DNA from 3 places in the Aminobacter sp. DSM 101952 genome. Region 3 is predicted to be linked to each of the others. Evidence: riboswitches for the same ligand, from Rfam matches in the RefSeq annotation. Region 3 holds a riboswitch; each other region holds the start of a gene.
The links. A riboswitch is a leader RNA that binds a small molecule or an ion and turns the genes downstream of it on or off. The one in region 3 is predicted to bind cobalamin.
Positions count from the first base shown of each region.

Region 1: another riboswitch for cobalamin. It lies ahead of ASC75_RS24900 (TonB-dependent receptor); the one in region 3 lies ahead of ASC75_RS01005 (DUF1636 family protein).
Region 2: another riboswitch for cobalamin. It lies ahead of ASC75_RS09335 (ABC transporter ATP-binding protein); the one in region 3 lies ahead of ASC75_RS01005 (DUF1636 family protein).

Region 1 covers NZ_LMCL01000035.1:176,574-184,377, forward strand. The annotation lists gene ASC75_RS24895 (ABC transporter substrate-binding protein) at 1-459, opposite strand, end outside; gene ASC75_RS24900 (TonB-dependent receptor) at 471-2,246, opposite strand; cobalamin riboswitch at 2,512-2,714, opposite strand; gene ASC75_RS24905 (arginine deiminase family protein) at 2,866-3,672, opposite strand; gene ASC75_RS24910 (AraC family transcriptional regulator) at 3,773-4,618, opposite strand; gene ASC75_RS24915 (cytochrome P450) at 4,791-6,044, shown strand; gene ASC75_RS24920 (2Fe-2S iron-sulfur cluster-binding protein) at 6,061-6,381, shown strand; gene ASC75_RS24925 (VOC family protein) at 6,420-7,804, opposite strand, start outside.
Region 2 covers NZ_LMCL01000009.1:52,631-60,434, reverse strand. The annotation lists gene ASC75_RS09345 (membrane-bound PQQ-dependent dehydrogenase, glucose/quinate/shikimate family) at 1-2,100, shown strand, start outside; gene ASC75_RS09340 (MFS transporter) at 2,387-3,553, shown strand; cobalamin riboswitch at 3,586-3,794, shown strand; gene ASC75_RS09335 (ABC transporter ATP-binding protein) at 3,902-4,717, shown strand; gene ASC75_RS09330 (ABC transporter substrate-binding protein) at 4,737-5,681, shown strand; gene ASC75_RS09325 (iron ABC transporter permease) at 5,736-6,743, shown strand; gene ASC75_RS09320 (anthranilate synthase) at 6,986-7,804, shown strand, end outside.
Region 3 covers NZ_LMCL01000001.1:202,379-210,182, reverse strand. The annotation lists gene ASC75_RS01015 (cobaltochelatase subunit CobN) at 1-2,907, opposite strand, end outside; gene cobW (cobalamin biosynthesis protein CobW) at 3,073-4,110, opposite strand; gene ASC75_RS01005 (DUF1636 family protein) at 4,107-4,469, opposite strand; cobalamin riboswitch at 4,581-4,783, opposite strand; gene ASC75_RS01000 (winged helix-turn-helix domain-containing protein) at 4,779-6,005, opposite strand; gene ASC75_RS00995 (NADH-quinone oxidoreductase subunit A) at 6,349-6,714, shown strand; gene ASC75_RS00990 (NADH-quinone oxidoreductase subunit B) at 6,705-7,286, shown strand; gene ASC75_RS00985 (NADH-quinone oxidoreductase subunit C) at 7,293-7,804, shown strand, end outside.

The DNA of each region.
Region 1 (7,804 bases), on a different contig from region 3:
TTCCGCGACCAGGTCCGCCGCCCGCTCACGCCGCTCCAGCACCTCGCCCATGCGGACGATGTTCGCCCTGATCTCGGCGATGGAATTGTCGGGTGCGAATTCCTCGACGCGCGTGCCGAGGCGCCGCAACAGGGCAACGGTCGACCGCGTCGTGTAGGCACCCGCAAGCACAAGGTCGGGCTGCATCAGGAAGACCTCCTCGGCGAGGCCATGGTTGACGACGAGGCCCTTGGCGCGCCCGGCGAGCACCGACGTCTCGGGGTCTCGCGCCAGATATGAGACGGAGTGCAATTGGCCCTCCGCCGCCACCAGCATGGCCAGCTGATCGGTGCAGACATTCATCGAGACGACGCGTTTCGGCGGCGCGGCGATGGCCGGGGCAGCGGTGCTGGATATGGCCCCCGCCAGCACGAGCAGCCACGCTCGACGGCGGGGGATGCGGAAGCGATCGGTCGGCATGCTGGCTCCCATCAGAACACGCGCGTGAAGCTCAGGCTGAAGGTCCGGCCCGGCGCGCGATAGTTGGTGACGGTCGAATACTGCTCGTCGAACAGGTTCTCGACCGAGAATTTCAGGCTCGACTGCGCATCAAATGTGTAGTTGGCGGCAAAATCCACCGTCACGTAGTCGGGCAGTTTTACTGTGTTCGCAGCGTCGGCGTAGCGCGCTGCGCCGTAGAGCAGCCTGGCGGTCAGGTCCAGGCTGTCGGTCGCGGCAAAACCCAGCTCGGCAGTCGCCTTGAAGCGGTCGCGATAGGGAATGTAGCGGCCGTTGTCCTCGTTCCTGGGCGAGCGGTAGTCGATCGATGCCTTGCCGCTCCAGCGGTCGCCGAACTCGTGCGACAGCGATGCCTCGACGCCCGTCACCTTGGCGCGCGCAACGTTGAAGGGGACGTAGGTGGGCGGGTTGGAGGCGATCGCGTCGCTCAGCCACGTCTGGTAGAAGGCGACGTCGAGCGTCGTGCTGTCGGTAGGCCGCCAGTTGACGCCAAGTTCGTAGGACCGGGATGTCTCCGGCTTCAAATTCGGGTTCGAATAGCCGGGATAATAGAGGTCGTTGAAGGTCGGGGCGCGGAAGCCGGTGCCGTAGGAGGCCCGGGCGACGAGATCGGGCACGATCTCGAAGCTGGCACCGATATTGTAGGTGGTGGCACCGCCGAACTGCTCGTTGTGATCGTAGCGCAGCCCGCTGTCGATGGTCAGCGCGCCATATTCGACCGAATATTGTCCGAACACCGCCCCGAGACCGCGCGAGGTGACGTCGAAATCGACGGTGGTATCGACCTGTTCGCGATAGGCCTCGGCCCCGCCGGTCACGACATGGCGGGCATCGCCGGTCTCGAAGGTCTTTTCGGTCGAGGCGAAGATGCCGTAGCGCTTGGTGTCGAACCTGCTGTCGCCCGGAACCCCGTCACGGAAGTTGGTCGAACTGTCCAGGCTGCTGGACAGCTCGACAGTCGAGGACCAACTGTCGGAGTGCTTCAGCCGCGCACCTGCCTTGCCGGCAAACGTGTCGGTGTCGACTTCATTGCTGGACGGGAAGGTGTCGTCATATTGCGAACGGCCGCGTGCGAACAGGCCGTCGGCATAAAGCCTGCCCCAGTCGAATTCCTTGGCCAGCGAAAAATTCAGCGAGCCCTGCAGGAAGCCGTCATCGTCGGGCTCGTGGCCCCAGGCCAGCGGCGTGGTGAAGTCGTAGCCGCGCGTGCCGAGAATGCTGCCGCCGACGGAGTAGTCGACGCCTCCTTCGCTGCGGCCGCGCACATCGCCCGAGACATAGCCGCCCCATGGGTATGTGACGCCGGTGGTGATGCTGGCGCAGGCACTGCGGCCGTCGGCGCACTGGCCACCTTGCCTGGTGATGATGTTGACGACGCCGCCGATCGCGTCGGCGCCATACTGGGCCGAGTGCGGCCCCTTGGCGATCTCGATTCGTTCGATCGAGGCAAGGGGAATGTTGAAGATCGAGCTGGTGCCGCTGGTTGCCGAGGCGGTGCGGATGCCGTTGACCAGCACCAGAGTCTGCCCGGCCGACATACCGCGCAGGGAGACGTTCGAGGCCGAGCCCTGGCCGCCATAGCCGATGATCGACACGCCGGCGTAGCGCTTGAGCAGCGACGGCAGGTCGGCGGCCGCCGATGTCCGGAGCTCCTCCTCGTCGATGACGGTGACCGACGACGTCGAGCGGACGAGCGCCGTCTCGCGCCGCAGCGGCGTCGACACCACCAGCGGTCGAAGCACGGTCACGTCGTCGCGCGACGGCGACTGCTGCGCGTGGGTTTGCGTCGGAATGACCAGCGCGACGGCGCTGGTGGCGAGGATGAGTCTCTGCAATTCTGCCCCCAAATGGTTCGGTGGGCGCGACAGGCATCGCACCCGGTTCCAAACCGCAGGCAAGACAGGTCGGCAGGCAGACATTGGGACAAGATCGACCCGGCGGCCTTCCGCATGCGGCAACACTTTTCAATGTCACCGCCACGGGCGACCGCGCCTGACCACACCCCGTGGACAAGCATGGGTGACCGGAACGGGCAGGTCTCCTGACTTCCGTGTCATAGCCTTCTTCCGCCTTCCCGAACGCACGAATGCGTTCAGTGGCATGATGGAAGAGGCTCAACGGTTACAGTTGCGGGGGCAGTCGCGGATTTGGCCTTCGGCCTCACCGTGTTCCCTTTTCATCCACCTTTCGGTGGAACCGATTCCGGGGTCGAGACTAGACAGCCGGCGGAAGCCTTGTCAATTGATCTGTTGCTGTCGGACGTCTCGTCGGTTGCGATTGTCGCAAACCGCCCGGTCCGTTGTCGCGATCCCTACATTGTCACGAAGCTTGACCAATACTTGCCGACGCTCAGGGACGGCATGCCGATCAAAGGCGTTGGCCGCGGTGCCAGCGCAGCGACATGCACGACAGGCCGGCGTCGATCTTGCCGATCTCGGTGGTCTTGAGCGCGACCACCTGGTAGCCGAGCTTGTCAAGCATCGCGATGGTCCGGGGGTAATCCGCCCCGACCATCACCACGTCGTTGACGCGCAGCGCGTTGGCCGCCGGCTCCTCGCCCTCGGGGATGAGCACCTCGCGGAAACCCTTGAACACGCCCGAGCGCGCAAGCCGCTTCGTCGACAGCATGGTCTCGCCGTCGAGCAGTGAACAGTCGCTCTTGAAATGCAGCACGCCTTCCGGCGTCTGCACGATCTCGCCCTTGCGCCCGAGCCGGTCGAGGCTGGCGATCAGCCCTTCGGCACCAGCCCGGTCGGTGCGGGCCGACAGCCCGATCATCACGCTTCTCGGCGTCGTCAGCACGTCGCCGCCATCGGCATAGCCGGGCGTGGGCAGGTCGACCACGGTGCCGAACATGGCCTTCAGCGTGGGTGCGATCTCGACGGTTTCCCTGACGCGCGTCTCGGCGCCGGGCCGAAGCAGGATCGCCCCTTCGGGAAACACCAGCGCCGGGTCCTCGACGAAGATCGAATCGGGAAACGCCTCAAGCGCCGGCAGCGCCGTCACCTCCACGCCTGCGGCGCGCATCGTCGCGACATAGGCCGCATGCTCGGCCTTGACGCCGTCATAGGTCGGGTTGCCGCGGTCGTCGGCGCGCAGGCCGTTGACAACCGACCGAGCCGGCTCGCGCACGATGGCCGCGTTGAATTCGTAGACCGCTGGCTTGGACGTCATGTCGGTGCGCTCGTGCTGGTGGGGCGAGGTCCGCAGCCTGCCCGAAACGAAGTGGCATGTCGACGGGGCAGGCACTGGGCCAGCGATCGTCGTCGAGCCGCTATTGCCCCTGCGCCCGCCTGAACTCGCTTGGCGACTGGCCGGCGATGCGGCGGAAGTCGCGGCTGAAATGATAGGGATCGGCATAGCCGCAGCTTAGCGCTACGGCAGCGATCTTGATGTCGGCTGCGATCAGCAGGCGCTTGGCCAGGTTCATGCGCTCGTGGCGGATCCAGTCCATCGGCGTCGTGCCGGTCTTTTGCTTGAACTGCCGGTGCAGTTGCGAGGCGCTGAGGTTGGAGATCGCGGCCAGTTCCTCGATGGGCCAGTTGCGCGCGATGTCGGCGCGCACCTCGCGCATCACCCGCAGCACGCGTTCGCCGCGATCTTCCGAGCTGTCCTGCTCGCCGCGTTCGGCGACGAGCGTTTCGACAAGCCGGGCGACGACGGCGCTCGAAATGGCGTCGGTCGTCTGCCCGCGCCGGGCGAGGTTCTGGATGGCACGCTCGAAGCCGGCAGCGACGCCCTCGCCTTGTGTCGCAAACAGCGGGTTGCCGGCAACACGGAGGAACGAGAACACGGCGTCGAGCCCATGGCCCTCGATGCTCATCCAGAGATAGCGCCAGTGGTCGGCATCGGGGTAGCAGCCATGGGCATATGACATCGACGTGTCGAGCCAGGCGATGGTGCGGGGCCCGGCCGCCGCCCGGCTGCCGCCGGTCTCGATCAGGCCCTGGCCGGACAGCGTGCAGATCAGCGTATGGTGGTGGAAGCGCCTGGTGACGAGGCCGTCGCGATGGCCGAAATGCGTGCGGCCGGCGACAAGGATCTTGTAGGGAAAGGCATCCGCATGCCGGCCCGGCGTGTGGAAGAAGATCGAATTGCTTTCGTCTGTCCCGTTGGTCATTTTTGCGCAGGCGTCGCCGTCGGAGGGTTTCGCCTACTGTACCTGTTTGCAAATCGCGATGCGAGTTTTATCCAGCATCGTGCGAGTGGCATGCATTCATCTCGCCGCCATTGCCGTTAGACTGGATGGTGGCGGCCTCCATGCTGCCGAAAATCCATGACTGGAGCGTCGGATGACCGCTACCCCGAAGGCAAGCGAACACGGCACGGCTTTCGAGCCCTTGTCGGCCACCTTCGCCCAGAACCCCTATCCCGCCTATGCCGCGCTGCGCGACAAGGGCGAGCCGCAGTTCTTCGCCGATTTCGACATGTGGCTGGTGACGCGCTTCGACGATGTTGCTGGCATCGCCCGCGACATCTCGATGGTGCGCTCGCCCGAATTCTTCATGTCCGAGGAAGAGATCACCGAGCAGAAGCGCCTGCAGAACTGGCTCGACATGCCGCATCACCAGCGCTTCGTCCAGTTCTCCATGCTCGACAGCGACGGCCCGGTGCATGACCGGCTGCGCAGGCAGGTGTTCCGCGAGTTCACGCCGGCCTTCATCGCCCGCCAGCGCACGATGATCCAGAGTTTCGTCGACAGGCTCGTCGACAGCCTGATCGACAAGGGCGAGATCGACTTCGTCGAAGACCTCGCCGCCCAGGTGCCGGGCCATATCATCGGTCGTGTGCTCGGCGTGCCCGACGAGGACTGCCCGCAGTTGCGCGTCTGGTCGGAACGCGTGGTGCAGTTCTTCGACATCGACCGTTCCGACGCGCGCAAGGCGTTGGCGGAGCAGGCGACGACCGAGTTCTACCACTATCTGCTCAAGCTGATGGCCGAGCGCCGCGCTGCGCCGCAGGAGGACCTGATCACTCGCCTGATCGCGGCGCAGGACGCCGGCCACCTCAACGAGGATGAGCTGGTCTCGACCTGCATGCTGATCCTGATGGCCGGCCACGGCTCGACCATCGACGTGCTCGGTTCGGGCATGCACGCGCTGTTGCGCTTTCCTGACCAGATGGCGCGGCTGCGCCACGACCCCGCCCTGATCCACACCGCGATCCAGGAGATGTTCCGTTTCGAATCGCCGCTGCCCTTCTTCCACCGCTACGCCACCACCGACTGCGTGGTCGGCGGCAAGTCGTTCCCGCGCGGCACCAAGTTCGGCCTGCTCTATGGCGCGGCCAACCGCGATCCGGCCGCCTTCGGCGGCGATGCCGATGTCTTCGACGCCGGCCGCAACCCAAACCGTCACCTCGCCTTTGGCGGCGGCGCCCATTTCTGCCTCGGCAACCACCTCGCCCGCCTCGACATGGAGGTGATCTTCACCACCTTGCTCACGCGCCTGTCGTCGATCGCGCTTGCCGAGGCCGAGCCGCAATACAAGCGCGGCCTGTCCGTGCGCGGCCCCAAGGCGCTGCGCCTGGCTCTCACGCCTGCCTGATCCCGGAGTATTCCTGATGTACCGCGTAACCTTCATCGACGCCGACGGACAGGCGACCGAACTCACCGCCCAGCAGGGCCAGAGCGTCATGTCCGTGGCGGTCGCCAACGGCATCGACCAGATCCTCGCCGAATGCGGCGGTTCCTGTGCCTGCGGCACCTGCCATTGCTATGTCGACCAGAGCTGGACCGAACGCCTGCCGGCACCCGACGAATCCGAGCAGGGCATGATCGAGTGCCTGATGAACCCGACCGAGCGCAGCAGGCTGACCTGCCAGCTCAAGATGTCGGAGGCGCTCGACGGGCTGGTCGTTCACCTGCCGCGCGAGCAGTACTGAGGCCGGGCTTCCCCGAGCCTCACACGCCACCTGGGCCTTCAGTCGCGCGCGGCGATCCAGTTGCCGACGATCTCGGCATCGGCCGCCTCGAAGGCATGGCCCGAGGCGATCGTGCGGGCGTCGACCTTGGCACCGGCGTCGCGCAGCAGCGCGGCGAGATCGGGGCCGAAATTGCTGAACACGTCGACGTTCCCGGCGACGAGCAGCGCATCCACGTCCGAGAGATCGGCGGCCGGCGGCTGCTCCAGCACCATCGCCGGCCTGAGCAGCGCCGCGCGGCGGATCACATGCGGGTGCAGCAGCATGGTCGCCGCGATCATGTTGGCGCCGTTGGAGTGGCCGAGGAAGACGAGCTTTTCGGGATCGATGCGGTAAGCCTCGATGGCGTCCTCGATGAAAGCGGCGAGCGCTTCCGCCTCCGACTTGATGTCGGCCTGGTCGAACGTGTTGGCCGAATGCCGGCGGAACCAGCGTGGCGTGCCTTCGTCGGTGGCGCGGCCGCGCAGGGCGAGCAATGTCGCGCGCGGCGCGGCCTTGGCGGCAAACGGCAAAAGGCTGGTCTCGTTGCCGCCGGAGCCGTGCAGCAGGACGATGACGCGGCCGTCGGCATCTTTCGGCGTGTAGAAGCGGTGGACGAAGGGCAGGTCGCGATAGATCACCCGCTCCTCTCCCGGCCAGGAGAATTGCGGCAGCATCGTCACCAGCTCGTCGATCTTGTCGGCGCGTTCCGGCGGCACGAAGAGCTGCGTGCCCATCGTTTCGGCCGGCTCGTCGATCGCCATGCCGGGTCCGTCGGTCGCCAGCTCGAACAGTGTGCCGCCCGGTTCGCGGACATAGAGCGAGTAGAAATACTTGCGGTCGTGCACATTGGTGATGGTCGAATTGCTGGATCCGAGTTCGCCATGGACCCGTTCGACCTCGTCGATGTCGCCGGCACGGAAGGCGATGTGGTCGATGGTGCCGGTGCCCGGCGCGCTCGTCCAGAAACCCTTGGCATCCCTGATGTCGATGACGTCGCCGCTGTCGGAGACGAGACGCCGGATGAACTCGGTGCTTTCCGTCGGCTGATAGCCGAAATGCCGGGCAACGAAGCTTTCCGTCATCTCCGGCACTTCGCTCATGATGGTGGCGCCGCGGATGCGCCGGATCGCGTGATCGGCAGGCACCCCGCTGCCCTCCCAGACATCGGTCGCGGCAAAGCCGCCGATGCCGACGAGCTTGACGATCACCCCGTCGGGATCCTTGAGCCTGAGCGTCGGCTCGCCCATCTCGTCGACCGGGCCTGATATCTCGACATGGTGGGACAGCGCCCGGGTCAACCAGAAGCCGATGCTCGACGGCTCGATGGCGAGCGAGATCTCGCTCGGCTGGCCATGGCCGACGCGCCCCCGGGCGCCATCCTCCCAGACCAGGAAGGTGATCA
Region 2 (7,804 bases), on a different contig from region 3:
TTTCCGGCCAGCACCGGCAAGCGCACGCCCTTCGCGCTCGCCGGCCTGCTCGCCGTGGCGCTGGCCGCGACGGCGTTCTACGCCTTTACCCCGCACGGCGTGACGCGGAACGCGTTTGCCAAGGCTGAGCCCGCGCCGACAGTGCCGCCGGCAGCCGCCAGCGCCACCGACTGGCGCTACTACGGCCGCACGCCGGCCGGCACGCGCTATGCCCCGATCGACCAGATCAACCGCGACAACGTCAACCAGCTCGAGGTCGCCTGGACCTTCCGCCATGGCGACACCCCGCAGGGCTCGGCACAGGACCAGAGCACGCCACTCTTCGTCGGCGACACGCTCTACACCTGCTCGCCCAACAACATCGTTCACGCGCTGAACCCGGACACGGGCGACGTGAAGTGGAAATACGATCCCAAGGCCAAGTCGCCGCTGTGGCAGCGCTGCCGCGGCGTGAGCTACTATGAGCCGGGCCCGGCTCCGGTCCAGGCGGAAGCCTCCGCTCCCGCCGACCCGCTGGCACCGACGAGCGTCATCGCGGCAGCACCCGCGGTTCCCGCTGCACCGGCATCGAACGCCTGTGCCGCCCGCATCGTCATGACCACCATCGACGCCCGCCTGATCCAGCTCGACGCCAAGACCGGCGAACTGTGCCAGGACTTCGGCAATGGCGGCATCGTCGATCTCAAGCAGGGCATGGGCGAGATCAAGGACGGCTTCTACTTCCAGACGTCGGCCCCCACCGTCATGCGCGACCTGATCATGGTCGGCGGCTGGGTCTGGGACAATGTCGAGACCGGCGAGCCTTCGGGCGCCGTCCGTGCCTTCTCGGCCCGCACCGGCGAGCTGGTCTGGGCCTGGGACCTCGGCAACCCGGCGATCACCAAGCTGCCGCCGGAAGGCGAGAGCTACACGCGCGGCACGCCGAATGTCTGGTCGACGCCGGCCTATGACGAAGCGCTCGGCCTCGTCTACCTGCCGACCGGCAACGCGACGCCCGATTTCTGGGGCGCCCACCGCAGCAAGGCGGCCGAGGAATATTCGGCCGCGGTCGTCGCCCTCGACATGGACACCGGCAAGGAGCGCTGGAAGTTCCAGACCGTGCACCACGACATCTGGGACTATGACGTTCCCGCGCAGCCGGCACTCTACGACGTGCCCGACGGCAAGGGCGGCAAGACCCCTGCCCTGATCCAGCTGACCAAGCGCGGCCAGATCTTCATGCTCGACCGCCGCGACGGCAAGCCGATCGCCGAAGTCGAGGAACGCCCGGTACCGCAGGGCGCGATGGAGGGCGACTGGACCGCTCCGACCCAGCCTTACTCGGTCGGCATGCCTTCGATCGGCACCGAGCCGTTCACCGAGGCACGGATGTGGGGTGCGACGCCCTACGACCAGCTCTACTGCCGCATCGAGTTCAAGAAGCTGCGCTACGACGGCGAGTTCACGCCGCCGAGGACCGACCGCAGCCTGATCTACCCCGGCTATTATGGCGGCATGAACTGGGGCAGTGCCGCGATCGACGAGGCCCGTGGCCTCCTGATCGTCAACGACATCCGCATGCCGCAGTTCGTGCAGCTCATCGCCCGCGAGGAGGCCGACAACTATGGCGGTTCGGCAGCCCATGACGGCCTGTCGCAGCAGAAAGGCACGCCCTACGGCGCGCTGAAGAACGGCTTCATGTCGCCGCTCGGCGTTCCCTGCCACCAGCCGCCCTACGGCACGATCAGCGCCGTCGACCTCGAAACGCGGCAATTGGTCTGGCAGGTCCCGGCCGGCACCCTCGAGGACACCGGCCCCCTCGGCATGAAGACCGGGATGCAGATCCCGATCGGCATGCCGACGCTCGGTGGCCCCGTCGCCACCTCGGGCGGCCTCGTCTTCTACGCCGGCACGCAGGACTACTACCTGCGCGCGATGGACGTCACGACCGGCGAGGAATTGTGGAAGGGCCGGCTGCCCGTGGGCGCCCAGTCGACGCCGATGACCTTCGTCTCCCACGAGACCGGAACGCAGTATGTGGTCATCTCCGCCGGCGGCGCACGCCAGTCGCCCGACCGCGGCGACTACGTGGTCGCCTACAAGCTGCCGAAGCAGAACTGAGTTCTGTGGGCATGGACAACGGAAGGGGCGCCTCGGCGCCCCTTTTTATTTCCGGCCTGCGAAGGCGGTGTTGGCCCGCCGCGCAAGCGGACAATTCGGCCGTCGAGCCGCTCTACAAGTTCCTTCGCCGCGACCTGACCAGCAATCCTGATGTAAGCCGGCTTGCTGTTGCCGAATGGCTGCCATGCGCGCCACGCATTGCTGCAATGCACCAACATCGCTTGCGCCGCAGCCGACATCAGGAAAATGTGGGATTAAATCGTTTCAGCATTTCCCGAGCCGTCCCATGCCCTTGCCAATCATCGCCCTGGCCGTTGCATCCTTTTGCATCGGCACCACCGAGTTCGTGATCATGGGCCTGTTGCCGGAGGTCGCCGCCGACCTCGGCGTATCGATCCCCGCCGCCGGCCTGCTCGTCACCGGCTACGCACTCGGCGTCGTTATCGGCGCGCCGATCATTGCGGTGGGCACGGCGAAACTGCCGCGCAAGCCGGTGCTGATCGGGCTCGCCATGATGTTCGTGCTCGGGAACCTGCTCTGTGCCATCGCCCCCACCTACTGGACGCTGATGATCGCCCGCGTCATCACCGCCTTCGGCCACGGCGCCTTTTTCGGCATTGGCTCGGTGGTGGCGGCGAGCCTGGTTCCCGCCAACAAGCGCGCCAGCGCCATTGCCCTGATGTTTGCCGGCCTGACGCTCGCCAACATCCTCGGCGTGCCCGGCGGCACCGCACTCGGCGAGGCGTTCGGCTGGCGCATGACCTTCTTCGCCGTCGTCGTCATCGGCCTGATCTCGGTCGCCGCCATCGCCTGGCTGGTGCCGGCGGGCGTCGCCCCTCCCGGCAAGGGTGGCGTGGCCAGCGAGGTCAAGGTGCTCGGCAAGCTGCAGGTCTGGCTCGCCATGATCATCTCGGCGCTCGCCTCGGGCAGCCTGTTTGCCGTCTTCACCTACATCAAGCCGATCCTGACCGACGTCACCGGCGTGTCGGTTGCGTCGGTCACCTGGATCCTGCTCCTCTTCGGCGGCGGCATGACCATCGGCAACATCATCGGCGGCAAGCTGGCCGACTGGAAGCTGATGCCGACCGCCATCGGCGCGCTGGTGGTGATGGCTGCGATCCATGTCGCCCTCGCCCAGCTCGGCTATTCGGCACCAGCTGCAATCCTGCTCATCTTCCTCTGGGGCGTGATGACCTTCGTCATCGTACCGCCGATGCAGATGCGCGTCGTCGAAACCGCCTCGGAAGCACCGAACCTCGCCGCGACGCTCAACCAGGGCGCCTTCAACGCCGGCAACGCCGCCGGCGCCTGGGCGGGCGGCGCCGCGATCTCGATGGGCGTCAGCTATGCCGACCTGCCTCTCGTTGGCGCCGCAATCGCGCTCACGGCCTTCGGCGTCGCGCTGTTTTCCTTCGCGCTCGACCGCCGTGACGCAATTCAGCAGGCGGCATGACGCTTTAGCGATTGTCAGCAATCCGCCACTGCTGTAGCCACATCTCCGATGGTTCCTGCTGCCTGACTCGGGCAGCGGATTAAATGGGAACACGGTAAGACGTCTCGACGCGAAACCGTGGCTGCCCCCGCAACTGTGAGCGGATAGCAAATCGGAAAATGCCACTGGCCGGAAGGCCGGGAAGGCTCCGAGGCGCAGAAACCCGCAAGCCAGGAGACCTGCCATCATCCGATTAACTCAACCGGCCGGGGTGTGCCGCGGAGATGATGATGGTTGCGACTGCCTTTTTCCGTACCGGCGCGCTCACCGGATCGTTCTGCCACCTCCGCCTGACTGCGGAGAGAGGACATGCTCGATCGCGTCCACGCCGCTAGCCGCCTCGTAGGCACGACCCCGGCACTGCTCGAGCTCGATGGCGTCAGCTGGGGGCCCCGCGCCTCCAGGCCCATCCTCGAACCGGTGTCTCTTGCGGTCGCCCCCGGCGAAATGCTTGCAATCGTCGGCCCCAACGGTGCCGGTAAGTCGAGCCTTTTGCGCTGCCTCTACCGCTACCACAAGCCGATTTCAGGAACCGTCCGGCTCGACGGCACCGACATCTGGAAGATGAAGCCGCGTGACTGCGCCCGCCGCATCGCCACCGTGCTGCAGGAAAGCGCCTCCGACTTCGGCCTGACGGTCGCCGAGATCGTCGAACTCGGGCTGACCCCGCATGTGACCAGCTTCGGCACCGGCGACGACGACTACGACCACGTCGAGGCAGCCCTTGACCTGCTCGGTCTGACCGCGCTCGCCGCGCGCGACTTCAACTCGCTGTCCGGCGGCGAGAAGCAGCGCGTGATGATCGGACGCGCCTTGGTGCAGCGGCCGGACCTTTTGATCCTCGACGAGCCGACCAACCATCTCGATATCCGCCACCAGCTCGAGGTCCTGGAACTGCTTGGCAATCTCGGCTGCACCGTCATCGTCTCGCTCCACGACCTCGCGCTCGCCTCGGCCCATGCCGACCGGGTGCTGGTGATGGACGCCGGTCGCGCTGTCGCCTGCGGTGCACCGGCCGACATCCTGACGCCCGAGCGCATCCGCCAGAGCTTTTCCGTCGGCGCGACCCTCGACGACCATCCCGTCACCGGTCGCCCGCGCTTTTCATTCCATCTCGAACGCTGACAGAACCCAAGGAGCCCAAATGCGCCTGCCCATCATCGCCGCCGCCCTGCTCGCCACCTGCGCCTCAGCCATGGCCAGTGGCTTCCCCGTCACCGTCAAGAGCTGCAACCGCGACGTGACCTTCGAGGCCGCGCCCAAGCGCGCCGTCTCGCACGACGTCAATCTGACCGAGATGATGCTGGCACTCGGCCTCGGCGACCACATGGCCGGCTATTCCGGCATCTCCGGCTGGAAGACGCTGAGCGAGGAGCTGCGCAAGGGCGTCGGCGAACTGCCCGAACTCGCGCCCAAATACGTCACCAAGGAAGTGCTGCTCGGCGTCGACACCGACCTGTTCTTCGCCGGCTGGAACTACGGCATGAAGGTCGGCGGCGACGTCACCCCGGAGACGCTCGCGCCCTTCAACGTCGCTGTCTACGAGCTGACCGAGAGCTGCATCCACATCATGAAGAAGGACAAGTCCTCGCTTCAGGACATGTATGCCGACCTCAACAATCTCGGCGCCATCTTCGGCGTGCGCGAGAAGGCCGAAGCATTGGTATCGGGCTACGAGAAGGAACTCGCCGACTTCCAGGCATCGCTGCCCAAGCTCGACAAGCCGGTCAGCGTGTTCCTCTACGATTCCGGCGAGCAGAAGCCGTTCACTGCCGGCCGCTACGCCATGCCGACCGCGATCATCGAGGCTGCCGGCGGCAGGAACATCGCCGACGACGTCGAGTCGAGCTGGGTCGAGATCGGCTGGGAGCCGGTCATCGAGCGAAACCCGGAGATGGTGGTGATCGTCAACTACGGCGAGGTGACCGCCGGGCAGAAGATCGAGTTCATGCGCTCCAATCCGGCCTTCAAGGACATCGACGCAGTGAAGAACAACCGCTTCTTCGTGCTCGAATACAACGAGGCGACGCCGGGGCCGCGCAACATCGCCGCCATCAAGCGACTCGCCGCCGCGATGCGGGCCGACTGACCCGTGTCGCACCGCCACCTCGTCGCAGGACCACGGCACGTCCTGATCCACGCCATGCCGGCCCTGATCCCCGGGCTGGCCGTGCTGCTTGTCATAGCCATGATCGTGGCCGTCGGCGTCGGGCCGGTGGCGATCCCGCTGGAGACCGTGTGGGGCGTCATCGCCAACAAGCTGGTTCCGGGAAGCGTCGAGGCGGTGTGGTCGAGCGGCCGCGAAAACATCGTCTGGGACGTCCGCGCCCCGCGCGTCATCCTGGGTGCGGTCGTCGGCGCCTCATTGGCGCTGGTCGGCGCAGCGCTGCAGTCGGTGACGCGCAACCCGCTCGCCGATCCGCATCTGCTCGGCATTTCGTCAGGCGCGGCCTTCGGCGCCATCATGGCGCTGATCCATGTCGGCATGGTGTTCGGCACGGCCACCGTGCCGGTCTTCGCCTTTGCCGGGGCAATGGCGGCAACCGCCCTGGTGCTTGCCATCGCCAATCTGGCACGGGTCCAGTCCGCCGGGCAGCTGATCCTCGCCGGCGTGGCCGTCAGCTTCATCATCTCGGCCGCCGCCAACCTGTCGATCTTCATCGGCGATCCCAGGGCCGCCCATGTCGCCATCTTCTGGATGCTTGGCGGGCTCGGCCTGGCGCAGTGGAGCCACCTGCCCTACCCGCTCATCGCCCTCGTACTCGGCGGCGCGTGGCTGATGACGCAGACCCGCAACCTCAATGCCATGACGCTGGGCGACGAGAGCGCGACGGCCCTCGGCATCCCGGCGCGCGCCTTCCGGCTCAAGGTCTTCGTCGTCTGCGCGCTGCTGACCGGCTGCGCCGTCGCCTATTCCGGCGTCATCGCCTTCGTCGGCCTGATGATCCCGCACATCGTGCGCTTCTTCGTCGGCGGCGACTATCGCCGCGTCCTGCCGCTGTCGGCGCTGGTGGGCGCGATCTTCCTGATCGCCGCCGACATGGCCGCCCGCACGGTGATGCCGCCGCAGGACATGCCGCTCGGCATCGTCACCGGACTGATCGGCGGCGTGGCTTTCGTGGTGCTGATGCGCCGCCGGACAACAAATTGAGCGTCAGTTGGTAATGCAATGCAAGACGACGCAAATCCAGTTGCACCCCCGGTTTTTCCTAGCTATGGATTTGCCATGAACACGACTTCGCTCCAGAACATTTGGTGGCGGGCCAGCTGACAGCGGCCTCTTGAAGCGCGTGCGCGTGAAAATTGTGATGGCCGCAACGGGATTTCCGGGCGGCCATTTGTTTTTTCGAACCAGGCTCCGGAACGCTCCCACGGCAACGGATGGAGACGGGAATGACGTTGGAACTGCTTGATAACGGTGCCGAGCGCTACGTGACCGCTGGTGGGGTGTCCATCACCAGGCAACGCCACGAAACCGCCTATGCCGGAGCGATCGAGACCTATCTCGACGGGCTGAACAGCCGCCGCGGCGCGGTGTTTTCCTCCAACTACGAGTACCCCGGCCGCTACACCCGCTGGGACACCGCGATCATCGACCCGCCGGTGGTCATCTCGGCACGCGGGCGCTCGATGAAGATCGAGGCGCTCAATGCGCGCGGCGAGGTGCTGCTGCCGGTCATCCACGCCGCGCTGGCACCGCTCGAGGAGCTGACCATCGCCGAGGCCGGCAAGCACCTGATCAGGCTCGACATCGCCACCCCCGGCCGGGTTTTCACCGAGGAGGAGCGCTCGCGCGTGCCTTCGGTGTTCACCGTGCTGCGTGCCATCACCGCGCTGTTCAAGTCGGACGAGGACAGCAATCTCGGCCTTTACGGCGCCTTCGGCTACGACCTTGCCTTCCAGTTCGACCCGGTCCAGCACAAGCTCGAGCGCAAGGAAAGCCAGCGCGACCTGGTCCTGTTCCTGCCCGACGAGATCCTGGTCGTCGATCACTATTCGGCCAAGGCCTGGCACGACCGCTACGACTATTCCGGCAAGGGTTTTTCGACCGAAGGCATTGCCCGCGACAGCGTTGCCGAGCCGTTCAGGACCTCCGACCGCATCCCGCCGCGCGGCGACCACGAGCCGGGCGAATATGCCCAGCTGGTGCGCCGGGCGATGGACAGCTTCAAGCGCGGCGACCTGTTCGAGGTCGTTCCCGGCCAGATGTTC
Region 3 (7,804 bases):
GCGCGGCTCGACCTTGCCCGCGGCGCGGGTGCTGGCAGCGAGCGGGTTGTCATGATCGTCCTCGTCGCGGGTGGCAACAGCACAGGCAGCGGCATCGACCAGCGCGATCTGGGTCGGGAACATGTCGCGGAACAGGCCGGAGATGCGCCAGGTGACGTCGACGCGCGGGCGGCCGAGCGCTGCCGGCGGCAGCACCTCGATGCCGGTGACGCGGCCGGTCGCGGCGTCCCATTGTGGCCGGCAGCCCATCAGCGCCAGGCCTTGTGCGATCTCCTCACCGCCGGTGCGCAGCGACGCGCTGCCCCAAAGATCGATGACCAGCGCGCGCGGCCATTCGCCATGGCTTTGCAGGTAGCTGCGCATGATCTCGTCGGAGGCCATCTTGCCGAGGTCGAAGGCGGTCGGCGTCGGCATGGTGCGTGGGTCGGAGGTGAACAGGTTGCGCCCGGTTGGCAGGACGTCGGTGCGGCCGCGCGCCGGGGCGCCCGAGGGACCAGCCTTGACGTGGCGGCCGTCGAGCGCTGCGATCAGGTTTTTCCGCTCGGCCTCGGCACTGGCGCGGCGCGCTGGGTCCGGCTCGTTTTCTTCTGTGCGGCCATAGACGTGCAGGCCGTCCTTGATGGCGAAGTCCTTGAGGTCGCAGAGCCAGGCGTCGATGCGGCGCAGCGCTTCGTCGGGCGCGTCGGTGTTGGCGACGCCGGCCTCGGCGGCAAGGCCGGTCTGCGACGCCGTCTCGACGATCAGCTTCGCGAGCCGGTCGCGGCGGCGGCGGTCGAGGCCGTCGGCCTGGGCGTATTCGTCGACCAGCCGCTCGAGCTTGTGTTGGTTTTCATCCAGCCCGGCGCTGGCGAGCGGCGGCGGCAGGTGGCCAAGAGTCACGGCCGCGGTGCGGCGCTTGGCCTGGGCTGCCTCGCCGGGATTGGAGACGATGAAGGGATAGACCACCGGCAGCGAGCCGGTGACGATCTCGGGGAAGCAGTTTTGGCTCAGCGCCACTGTCTTGCCCGGCAGCCATTCGAGCGTGCCATGGGCGCCGACATGGACGATGGCGTGGATGCCGAGCGACTTCTGCAGCCAGAAGCCGAAGGCGAGCAAGGCATGGCGGGGCGGCAGCGTCGGGTCGTGGTAATCGGCGCGGCGATCGGCCGAGCGGCCACGGTCGGGGGCGAGGGCTACGGTGACATTGCCGAAGGTTGCAGCGCGGAAGGGGAAATGGCGTTGCTCCTCGCAAAGGTTGAGCTGCCCCTCACCCTTACCCTCTCCCCGTAAGGACGGGGAGAGGGGGGCGTAAGCGTTGAGGCTGTCTTCGCTGGCGTTGCGGCAGACTTCCATCTCCCCGTCCTGACGGGGAGATGGTCCGGCAGAGGATGAGGGGCGGCGCGAAAGCGCAATTACAGCTTCCTGCGCTGCTTCTCCCCACGCCGCCTCAACCGCATTTCTTGCATCTGTGGGCAGATCGGCGGAAAGCGCGAGATAGTCATTCAGGGCCAGCCCATGCCCACCTGCCTCGATCAGGTCGAGCAGTGCGCGCGGTGATTCCGGAATCCCTTCAACCGCATAGCCCGCGTCCTTCAGGTCGTGCAGCATTGCGAGCACGCTGTTCGGAACGTCGAGGCCGACGGCATAACCCGTCCGGCCAGGGGCGCTGGGGTAGTCGGGGATGAGGATCACGAGCTTGCGGTTTTCGGGCCGCGTCTCGCGCAGCCTGAGATGCGCGGCGATGCGGCGGGCGACCTGGTCGACGCGGTCGGGTTCGGGCCGGTTGGCAAAGGCGCGGAAGCCGAGCGCGGGGTCGACCTCGCTCTCGGCCTTGAAGGAGACGGCGCCGGCGAGGATGCGGCCGTCGAGTTCGGGCATCACCACATGCATGGCAAGGTCGGCGGGCGCGAGACCTCGCGGGCTGCCCTCCCAGGCCTCGCGGCGGGTGGTGGCGACGATGACCTGGAACACCGGCACGCCGGCGCGGTCGAACAGCGTTTCCGCGCCCGGCTCGGCGCCGGCGGCGAAGGCGGTGGCGGTGACGATGGCCGCGGGGTTGAGCTGTGCGAGGGCGGTCTCGACGAAGGCGAGGGACGCCTTGTCCTTAAGGCTGGAGACGAAGATCGGGACGGGGCGCAGGCCGTGTGCCCTGAGTGCTTCGACCAGCGCGTCGATGGGGGCGACGTCTGCGGCGAGCAGCATCGAACGGTAGAAGAGGATGGGGATGACGTTTCCTTCTCCCCGTTCACGGGGAGAAGGTGCCCCGAAGGGGCGGTTGAGGGGCTGCGCAAAGCTGCCAGAGGTCGGTGCTTGCCCCTCATCCCCCTGCCGGGACCTTCTCCCCGTGAACGGGGAGAAGGGGGCTTCAATCACGCCCCGCTCCGGATCATAAAACCCCGCTTTCGGCATCGCCACAGGTGCTACGATGATGCTCTTGTCACCCGCCAGCCCAGCCAGCCGCGCGACCAGCGCCTTCATGTTCTCCGGGCCGCCCTCGCGGAAATAGCCGAGCAGGGCATCGAGTTCGGCGCGGGGCAGCGTCGAGGCTTCGATCAGCCTGAGATCTTCGTCATGGCTTTCGCCCGGCAGCAGCGCCAGCGCGATGCCTCTTTCGCGAGCCACCGCAGCAAGCTGGTCGCAGCCGTAGCGCCACCAGTCGTGACCACCGAGGATACGGACGAGGATGACTCTGGCGTGGGCAGCCACGCTGTCGATCCACAGGTCGACCGACATCGGGTGCCGGAGGTCGCGCAGGCTGGCGAGCCGCATCGACGGCAGGTTTGCTGCACCCGCCTTCCAGGCGTTGGCGAGGCCTGCCAGATCGCTGTCGGTGAAGGACAGCGCCACCACATCCGCAGGCTTCTGCCCGAGGTCCACAGGCTCGATGAGGTCGTCGAGCGAGGCGGAGGTGGTGGTGAGGATGTGCATCAGCTCGCCTCGCTTGAGGTCGCGCGAAATGTCCCCCTCATCCAGCCCTTCGGGCGACCTTCTCCCCGGCAGGGAGATGAGGCACGCGCTGACGTCGGCGATCTCCGCTCCAGTTTGGAGAGAGGTCGACCGAGCGCAGCGGAGGTCGGGTGAGGGGACATCGTTTTAGCCGACCAGGATACGCTCGATGGCCGGGCGGTCGAGGCCCTTGAGGCCAATGACGACGAGGCGCGAGCGGCGGTCGTCCTCGGCGGTCCAGGCGCGGTCATAGTAGTGGTTGACGCGCGGGCCGACGGCCTGGACGAGCAGGCGCATCGGCTTGCCGCCGACGTCGACAAAGCCCTTCACGCGCAGCACGTTTTCTTCCTCGGCGGCCGTGGCGACGCGCTTGGCCAGTTCGTCGGGGTTGGCGATCGAGGGAATCTCGATGACGAAGGTGTCGAAATCGTCGTGCTCGTGGTCGAAGGCGCCGTCGTGGTGGGTCTTGCGGTTCTCGATGTCGTCCTCGACGGCGAGGCCGAGGCCGAGCAGCACCGATGGGTCGACCTTGCCATGCGCCGACGGCACGATCTTGACCGCGCGGGCGAGGTGCTCGCTGACGATGGCGCTGGCGCGGGCATGGCCGGCGTCGTCGAGAAGGTCGGACTTGGACAGGATGATGAGGTCGGCGCAGGCAACCTGGTCCTCGAACACCTCCTCGACAGGGTCGTCGTGATCGAGCGAATCATCGGCCTGGCGTTGGGCGGCCAGCGCTTCCATGTCGGAGGCGACCTTGCCTTCGGCGAGAGCCGGGCCATCGACCACGGCGATGACCCCGTCGACGGTGACGCGGCTCTTCACCGTCGGCCACTGGAAGGCCTGGACCAGAGGCTTCGGCAGCGCGAGGCCGGAAGTCTCGATCAGGATGTGGTCGACTTTTGGGGTGCGCGCGAGAATCTGGTCGAGGGCCGGGACAAAATCATCGGCGACGGTGCAGCAGATGCAGCCATTTGCCAGCTCGACGATGTTTTCCTCCGGGCAGGCGTCGATGCCGCAGCCCTTCAGAATTTCGCCGTCGATGCCGACATCGCCGAACTCGTTGACGATGATGGCGAGGCGCTTGCCCTTGGAATTCTCGAGGATGTTGCGGAGCAGCGTGGTCTTGCCGGCGCCGAGAAAGCCGGTGACGACGGTGCAGGGAACGCGTTCGACGGAGGCGGTCATTTGTCTTCCTTGATGAGAGCAAGCGGAGGGATGCGCGCGACGAGGCCGCGCTTGAGGCTGTCGGGACGGCCGCGCCAGGGGATCAGGCCGTCGGTTGAGGTGCTGAACAGTTGTGCGCCGGTGACGAGATCGTCGCCGGAGGAAACGTTGAGATCGCCGAAGACGTAGCTCCACGCGCCGTCCCGGAGCAGGGCGGCACTCAGGCGGCGCTTGCAATTGCCGAGGCACTCGACAGTGCGGACGGTGATGCCTTGGCCGACTGCTGCCCGACGGGCGGATTCGGCAAGTCTTTCTCCGGCGCGGGGATGGGCGTCCGAACCGGTTTCGTCACGGCAGGAGGAGCACACGAGGATGGTCACGTCGCAGGCGCGCGCGCCTGCTGCATCGCCGGATGCGTCAGAAGTTCCGACCGGAAGGTTGTCGTCGAAGTCCAAATCCAGGCTCCCTGCCCGGGGCACCCGCCAGGCGATCGGATCAATGTCTGCGACGGCAGGTCTCCTGGCTTGCGGATCGTCGCCTTCGCCCGCCTTCCCGGGAAATCCCAGTGGTCTTCGGGTCTGGCTCTTCGCTCACAGTTGCGGGGACAGCCGCGGTTTTGGCGCATATGCGCCGCACCGCATTCCCTCTTAGCCTCCGCCGTTGCGGGCGAAGGACCGTCTGTGGGCGATTTAGGCTTTCGCGCGGGGTGGAGTCAACGCAATGGAGCGACCAACAATGTCGCTCAGCGCCGGGCCGAGGTCGCCGGCGGGCGTGACCTCGATGCGTTCGAGGCCGAGCCAGTCGCGCATCTGCTTGAGTTCTTCAAAGAGTTGGGCTGCTGTTTCCGGCGGCGCGCAGGGCTCGGCATAGGCGGCGTGGACGCGCAGCACGCCGGCCGGGCGGTCGGCCTTGAGGTCGATGCGGGCGACGATGCGTTCGCCGAGCAGGAAGGGCAGGACGTAGTAGCCGTACTGGCGCTTGTCCGCTGGCGTGTAGATCTCGATGCGGTAGCGGAAGTCGAACAATTGCTCGGCGCGGGTGCGCTCGAACACCAGCGGGTCGAAGGGCGCGAGCAGGGCGCGTGCTTGCACTTTTCGAGGGATGCGGGCCTCGGCATGCAGATAGGCCTGCCTGTTCCAGCCTTCGACGCGCACGGGAATCAGTTCGCCCATCTCGACCAGCTCTTCGAGCCGGCCCTTCATGTCGTCCGGCGACAGGCGGAAATAGTCGCGCAGGCAGATGCCGGTCGCGACGCCATGGGCCTGAGCGGAGATTCGCAACAGTTCGCGATGGGCATCTTCGGCCCGCAGGGCAGGGCTGTTGTAGATGTCGGCCGGCAGCACGCGCTCGGGCAGGTCGTAGAGACGCTCGAAGCCGCGGCGGGAATGGGTGGTGATGCGGCCGGCCCAGAACAGCCATTCGAAGGCGCGCTTCTCAAGGCTCCAGCCCCACCAGCCGCCCGAACCCTTGGCGCCCTCGATGTCCGAGGCGGCGATCGGGCCGCGGTCGACCACCTGGCGATAGATCCCTTCTATGTAAGGAGCCTGCTCGCGGCCGAACTTCGCCAGCCCCGAATACATCTCGGTGTCCGCCCGCTCCATGCGCCAGCGCAGCAGCGGAAAGGTCTCCAGCGGCAGCAGCGAGGCTTCATGCGCCCAGTATTCGAAGAGCATGCGCTTTTTCGGCTGCATGGCGTCGTCGAGCAGCGCCATGGGGTAGGGGCCGAGGCGCGAATAGAGCGGCATGTAGTGGGCGCGCACGACGGCGCTGACCGAGTCGATCTGCAGCAGGCCGGTGCGGCCGAGCACGCGCTGCAGGTGACGTCGGGTGATCGCGCCGGACGGGCGCGGATCGGCGAAGCCCTGGGCCGCGAGTGCGATGCGGCGGGCGGTGGGAAGCGAGAGTTTTTCCTTCATTGCGGCAAGCTATCGCAGTCTCCGGATGAGTGACGCAGGGGCACCAGAATCGGCCTTTGCTGCAAATGCTAGCAGGAGTGCGGTTCCAGGCTTGTCAGGAATGTAAAGTTGAGTAAAAGACGAAGGAAATCAAACAGGAGCCACACGCGCAGGATTTTGGTCCAGCGGTGGGGTTTGCCCCGTTTTGGACAAGGTTGGGCTTGCTTCGCCCGACCGGCTGCGCTAACCGTCGCCGCATTGCAGCACGACCGTTTCGTCAGGGCCGGCGAGAATTCGTCGCGCTTCCGGAAACGGACCCCGTGCTGTAAATCTGGGTGGATAGGCCACCAACGGAATTCGCAGCATGAACGCTCTCCTGAGTTCGTATCTGCCCATCGTCATCTTCATCGGTGTGGCGCTACTCGTCGGCATCGCCCTTATCGTGGCGCCCTTCCTTGTCGCCTACCGAAATCCGGATCCGGAGAAGCTTTCTGCCTACGAGTGCGGCTTCAACTCGTTCGACGATGCCCGCATGAAGTTCGACATTCGCTTCTACCTGGTCTCCATCCTGTTCATCATCTTCGATCTCGAAGTGGCGTTCCTGTTCCCGTGGGCGGTGTCCTTCGGCGAGATCGGAATGCTCGGCTTCTGGTCGATGATGATCTTCCTGGCCGTGCTGACCATCGGCTTTATCTACGAGTGGAAAAAGGGAGCGCTGGAATGGGATTGAACGACGCCTCCGGCACCCTGATCGCGCCGAAGCCGAAAGGCATCATCGATCCTAACACCGGCAAGCTCATCGGTTCCGACGACGCCTTTTTCGGCGAGCTGAACAGCGAGCTTTCGGACAAGGGCTTCATCGTCACCTCGTCCGAGGCGCTGATCACCTGGGCGCGCACCGGCTCGCTGATGTGGATGACCTTCGGCCTGGCCTGCTGCGCCGTCGAGATGATGCACATCTCGATGCCGCGTTATGACGCCGAACGCTTCGGCATCGCGCCGCGCGCTTCTCCGCGCCAGTCGGACGTGATGATCGTCGCCGGCACGCTGACCAACAAGATGGCGCCCGCGCTGCGCAAGGTCTACGACCAGATGCCGGAGCCGCGCTACGTCATTTCGATGGGCTCGTGCGCCAATGGCGGCGGCTACTACCATTATTCCTATTCGGTGGTGCGCGGCTGCGATCGCGTCGTGCCCGTCGACATCTACGTGCCCGGCTGCCCTCCGACCGCCGAAGCACTTCTCTACGGCATCCTTCTTCTCCAGAAGAAGATCCGCCGCACCGGCACGATCGAGCGGTGATCCCAGATGAGTGAAGCCCTGAACGACCTTGCCGCCTACATTGCGGAAAAGCTCGATGCGGACATCGAAGAAAGCGTTGTCGCCTATGGCGAACTGACGCTGACGGTGAAGGCAGCCGACATCGTCGACGTGATGACCTTCTTGCGCTCGGACGTGCAGTGCCAGTTCGTCTCATTCATCGATGCCGCCGGTGTCGACTATCCGCAGCGCCGCAAGCGTTTCGACGTCGTCTATCACCTGATGTCGCCGCGCCAGAACCTGCGCATCCGCGTCAAGGTCAGCACGGACGAAGACACGCCGGTGCCGTCGATCACTTCGGTATTTCCCGGCGCCGACTGGTTCGAGCGCGAAGCCTACGACATGTACGGCATCCTGTTTTCCGGCCATCCTGACCTGCGCCGCCTGCTGACCGACTACGGTTTCGAGGGTCATCCGCTGCGCAAGGACTTCCCGCTCACCGGTTTCGTCGAGGTTCGTTACGACGACGAGCAGAAGCGCGTCGTTTACGAGCCGGTCGA